2 regions of the Streptomyces sp. NPDC088745 genome follow, and region 1 is predicted to be linked to the other one. Evidence: riboswitches for the same ligand, from Rfam matches in the RefSeq annotation. Region 1 holds a riboswitch; the other holds the start of a gene.
What was found. Region 1 has a riboswitch for S-adenosylmethionine ahead of thrC (threonine synthase). Riboswitches for the same ligand answer to the same signal wherever they lie in the genome.
Positions count from the first base shown of each region.

Region 2: another riboswitch for S-adenosylmethionine. It lies ahead of ACIP93_RS11090 (aminotransferase class V-fold PLP-dependent enzyme); the one in region 1 lies ahead of thrC (threonine synthase).

Region 1 covers NZ_JBIVLB010000001.1:423,420-426,192, forward strand. The annotation lists gene ACIP93_RS01840 (MoaD/ThiS family protein) at 1-34, opposite strand, end outside; gene thrC (threonine synthase) at 64-1,350, opposite strand; SAM riboswitch class I at 1,366-1,493, opposite strand; gene ACIP93_RS01850 (glucosyl-3-phosphoglycerate synthase) at 1,665-2,612, shown strand; gene ACIP93_RS01855 (trehalose-6-phosphate synthase) at 2,723-2,773, shown strand, end outside.
Region 2 covers NZ_JBIVLB010000003.1:405,063-407,835, forward strand. The annotation lists gene trpD (anthranilate phosphoribosyltransferase) at 1-969, shown strand, start outside; SAM riboswitch class IV at 1,066-1,183, shown strand; gene ACIP93_RS11090 (aminotransferase class V-fold PLP-dependent enzyme) at 1,425-2,773, shown strand, end outside.

The DNA of each region.
Region 1 (2,773 bases):
GCAGGATGGTGGGGATGCGGACCTTGACGCTCATGGTGTTCAGCCTTTCCAGTACGGGGGAATTCAGCGTGCCAGGCCGGCGTCGCGGAACGCGTCCAGGCTCGGGCGGATGGTCGCGGAGGGGCCGGTGGTGGGGGCCACCGCGTCCAGCGTCTTGAGGCCGTCGCCGGTGTTGAGGACGACGGTGGTGAGGGCGGGGTCCAGCAGGCCGGCCTCGATGAGCTTCTTCGTCACGCCGACGGTCACGCCGCCCGCGGTCTCCGCGAAGATGCCCTCGGTGCGGGCCAGCAGCTTGATGGCGTCCACGACCTGCTCGTCGTTGACGTCCTCGACCGCGCCGCCGGTGCGCCGGGCGATGTCCAGGACGTACGGGCCGTCCGCCGGGTTGCCGATGGCGAGCGACTTGGCGATCGTGTCCGGCTTCTGGGGGCGGACCACGTCGTGCCCCGCCTTGAAGGCCGTCGACACCGGCGAGCAGCCCTCCGCCTGGGCGCCGAAGATCTTGTACGGCCTGTCCTCGACCAGACCCAGCCTGATCAGCTCCTGCAAGCCCTTGTCGATCTTGGTGAGCTGGGAGCCCGAGGCGATCGGGATGACGATCTGGTCCGGCAGCCGCCAGCCGAGCTGCTCGCAGATCTCGTACGCGAGCGTCTTGGAGCCCTCGCCGTAGTACGGGCGCAGGTTGACGTTGACGAAGCCCCAGCCCTCGCCGAGCGGGTCGCCGATCAGCTCGGAGCAGAAGCGGTTCACGTCGTCGTAGTTGCCCTCGATGCCGACCAGCTCGCCCCCGTACACGGCGGCCATGACGACCTTGCCCTGCTCCAGGTCGTGCGGGATGAACACGCAGGAGCGGAAGCCGGCCCGGGCGGCGGCCGCGCCGACGGCGCCCGCCAGGTTGCCGGTGGAGGAGCAGGAGAGGGTCGTGAAGCCGAAGGCGCGGGCGGCCTCGACGGCGATCGCGACGACGCGGTCCTTGAAGGAGTGGGTCGGGTTCCCGGAGTCGTCCTTGACGAACAGGCCGCCGGTGACGCCCAGTTCACGGGCCAGGTTGTCCGCCTTGACCAGCTTCGTGAAGCCGGGGTTCAGGCTGGGCTTCTCGGCGACGTCGGCCGGGACGGGCAGGAGGGGGGCGTAGCGCCAGATGTTGTTCGGACCGGCCTCGATGCGCTTGCGCAGCTCCTCCGCGTCACCGGCGGGCAGGTCGTAGGCGACTTCCAGCGGGCCGAAACACAGCCGGCAGGCGAAGATCGGGCCGAGCTCGAAGCGCTCCGAGCACTCGCGGCAGGAGAGGGCGGCGGCGGGGCCGAGGTCGACGGTCTGCGGAGCGGCTTCGGTGGTCTGCACAGCCATGATGGCGAGGTCCTTTCCTCATCTTCCCCGCGACGACTTTCGTCGCGAGACGGAATTGGCACCTTCCCGACCTGACCTCGCGGTCGGCCGGGGGGTTGCCGGGACTTCAACGGGCCGTTTCCCTCTGTCCCTCTGGATGAGCGCTATGACGCCGGCGCCGCGCGGACGGCCGGGTGTTTGTGTGCGGAGGACCCCGACATGCACAGGTCGTCCGCGTTGTTCAAGACTGTAACCGAACCCCCGGACGGGTGTGCCAGACGTCCGGAGCGCGAGATGGATCACAGGAACGACCACAGGGACGGGAGTGGAGCGGCGTGCTGGAAGAGGTGGAGCGCTGGCTTGGGGCGCGGTCCTGGTCGGCCGCCGACCGCCCGCCGGAACTGCTGCTCGCCGCCAAGGCCGCCCAGGGGCTGAGCGTCAGCGTGGTCCTGCCCGCCCTGAACGAGGAGGCGACGGTCGGCGAGATCGTGGCCACGATCCGCCGGGACCTGATGGGCCCCGCGTTCCCCCTGGTGGACGAGCTGGTGGTGATCGACTCCGGTTCCACCGACCGCACCGCGAAGGCGGCGGCCGGGGCGGGCGCCCGGGTGGTGCACCGGGACGCGATCCTGCCGCGCCTGACGCCGCTGCCCGGCAAGGGCGAGGTCCTGTGGCGCTCACTCCTGGTCACCACCGGGGACGTCGTCTGCTTCGTGGACGCGGACCTGAGGGACTTCGACGCCTCGTTCGTCTCCGGGGTCGTCGGCCCGCTGCTCACCGACCCGGCCGTCGACTTCGTGAAGGCCACCTACGACCGCCCGCTCGACGGCGCGGCGGGCCAGGGCGGCCGGGTCACCGAGCTGATGGCCCGCCCGCTGCTCAACCTGCACTGGCCCCGGCTGGCCGGCTTCGTCCAGCCCCTGGGCGGCGAGTACGCGGCCCGCCGCTCGCTGCTCGAGCGGCTGCCCTTCCCGGTCGGTTACGGGGTCGAGCTCGGCCTGCTCATCGACGCCCTGCACACGGTGGGCCTGGACGCGCTGGCCCAGGTGGACGTGGGGGTGCGCGTCCACCGCCACCAGGACGGCCAGGCGCTGGGCCGGATGGCCGCCGCGATCTACCGCACCGCCCAACTGCGCCTCTCCCGGGGGCATTTGATCCGCCCCTCCCTCACCCAGTTCGAGCGGGTCGGCGCGCGTTTCGTGCCGCGCACCCACCCCGTGGACACCGAGGAGCGCCCGCCGATGCGGGAGATCGCGGAGTACGCGGCACGTCACGCCGCGTGACGCCCCCGGTCCGGGGCGGGCTCCGCACGGACCGTGACCGGCCGGACGCGTCGCGTCGGCACGGCCGCACGCACGTTTGAGGGGAATCCTTACCGGCTAGGTTTCGCCACATGACTTCCCCGTACGACGCTGAGCAGCCCCCGCCGGTCCAGGCCGAGATC
Region 2 (2,773 bases), on a different contig from region 1:
GACGACACCGCCTGGGCGATGGACCGCATCATGTCCGGCGAGGCCACCGACGCGCAGATCGCGGGCTTCTCCGTCGCCCTGCGCGCCAAGGGCGAGACCGTGCAGGAGGTCTCCGGCCTGGTACGGGCGATGTACGCGCACGCCAACACCATCGAGGTGCCGGGCCCCAGCGTCGACATCGTCGGCACCGGCGGCGACATGGCCAAGACGGTGAACATCTCCACCATGTCCGCGATCGTCGTCGCGGGCACCGGCGCCAAGGTCGTCAAGCACGGCAACCGGGCCTCCTCGTCGGCCAGCGGCTCCTCCGACGTCCTGGAGAAGCTGGGCGTCAACCTGGACCTGACGCCGCGCCGGGTCGCGGAGGTCGCCGGCGAGGCGGGCATCACCTTCTGCTTCGCCGTGAAGTTCCACCCGGCGCTGCGGTACGCGGCCAAGGCCCGCAAGGAGCTGGGCGCGCAGACCACGTTCAACATCCTGGGCCCGCTCACCAATCCGGCCCAGGTGCGCGCCCAGGCCGTCGGCGTCGCCGACGCGCGGATGGCCCCGATCGTCGCGGGCGTCCTGGCCGAGCGCGGCAACTCCGCCCTCGTCTTCCGCGGCGACGACGGCCTGGACGAGCTGACCACCACCGCGACCTCCCGGGTCTGGGTGGTACGGGACGGCGGCGTGCGCGAGGAGGCCTTCGACCCCCGCGCGGTCGGCCTGGAGATCGTCCCGGTGGAGGCCCTGCGCGGGGCGGACGCCTCGTACAACGCGGAGGTCGCGCGCAGGCTCCTCGCCGGGGAGGAGGGGCCGGTGCGGGACGCGGTGCTGCTCAACACGGCGGCCGCGCTGGTCGCCCTGAACCCGGGCGGCGGATCGCTGGAGGAGGAGATCGCCGCGGGCCTGGAGAAGGCGCGCGAGTCCCTGGACTCCGGGAGCGCGCAGGCGGCGCTGGAGCGCTGGGTGCGGGCCAGCAACGCCTGAAACCGGCGCGCGGTGTGACGCAGAGCGCAGTGCGGACGTCTCAGGAACCGGACTGCGCTCTTGCGTGTGGTCGTGGCTGTGGCAGGATGCTCACCAGGTCATGAGTGACAGCGACTACGGCCCCGGCCCGCTGTCCGGCAACCCTCCGTCCGTGGCGGGGTGCCCCGGGTGAAGACCAGGTCGTAGGCAGCGAGGTCTACGGCAAGCGCGGACCCCTGCGCACTCCTTTCCGGAGTGGCGCGCCCCTGGGGTCCTGGTCCTCAAGGGAGCAGTCTCGTGAGCAAGCGAATGCGATAGGGCCGCTCGGCCCCGTTTCACCTTCACCTCCGCCCCGGGCACACCTGTATCCGGAGCGTCGAGGCAACTCCCGTACGGGACAGGGCGGTTGTGCCCTCGTCGGATGCCGTGCGGGTTCCGCTGAAGCCATTCCGCCTTGTCCTGCCAGGAGTTTCGCCATGTCCGCATCGCCCGTCGCCACCGTCACCGCCACCTCCCCCTCCGCCGCCGTCTGCGCCGCCGGGTGCGCGGAGCCCTGCTGTGCGCCGCTGCCCGTGCTGGGCCGGGACGTCGCCGTGCCGCTGGTCACCGGGGGCGAGGTGACGTACGCGGCCCTCGACTACGCGGCCAGCGCCCCGGCGCTCCAGCGGGTCTGGGACGACGTCGCCGCGTACGCCCCGTACTACGGCAGCGTGCACCGGGGCGCCGGGTACCTCTCGCAGCTCTCCACCGACCTCTTCGAGAACAGCCGGGTGACGGTCCACGAGTTCCTGGACTGCCGGGAGGGCGACCAGGTCGTCTTCACCCGCTCCACCACCGACTCGCTGAACCTCCTGGCGGCCGTACTGCCCGCCGACTGCCAGGTGTTCGTCTTCGAGACCGAGCACCACGCCTCGCTGCTGCCGTGGCGGGACGCCGAGGTCACCTACCTCAACGCCCCGCGCACCCCCGCCCAGGCCGTCGAGACGCTGGAGCGGGCGCTCGCCGACCGCGACCCGTACGGGCCGGCGCTGGTGTGCGTGACGGGCGCCTCCAACGTCACCGGAGAGATCTGGCCGGTCGCCGAGCTGGCCGCCGCGGCGCACGCCCACGGCGCGCGGATCGTGCTGGACGCGGCGCAGCTCGCCCCCCACCACCCGGTATCCGTACGGGAGTTGGACGTCGACTGGGTCGCCTTCTCCGGGCACAAGCTGTACGCGCCCTTCGGGTCGGGCGTGCTGGCCGGGCGGGCCGACTGGCTCCAGGAGGCCGAGCCGTACCTCGCGGGCGGCGGCGCGTCGAAGAAGGTCGCGCGGCGTGCGGACGGCGGGGTGGACGTCGAGTGGCACACCACGGCCGCCCGCCACGAGGCCGGCTCGCCCAACGTCATCGGCGTGTACTCCATCGCCGCCGCCTGCAAGGCGCTCACCGAGGCCGGGTTCGACTCGCTGGTGCGGCGCGAGCAGGCGCTGGTGCGCACGGTGCGGGAGGGGCTCGCGGAGGTGCCGGCCGTCAAGGTGCTCTCGCTGTTCGGCGACGACGCCCCGCGCGTGGGGGTCATCTCCTTCGTCGTGGAGGGCTGGAACAGCTCGCACTTCGCCGCCGCGCTCTCGGCGGAGTACGGGATCGGCGTGCGGGACGGACTGTTCTGCGCCCACCCGCTGGTCCGCACGCTGCTGGGCAGCGACCCGGAAGAGGTCGGCGAGTGCGGTGCGCCCGAGGCCGAGCCGGGCGAGCGGTCCCTGAACGCCATCCGGGTCAGCTTCGGCGCGGGCACGCCCGACGAGCACGTGGAGCGCTTCGTGGGCGCGGTCAGGGAGCTCGTCGC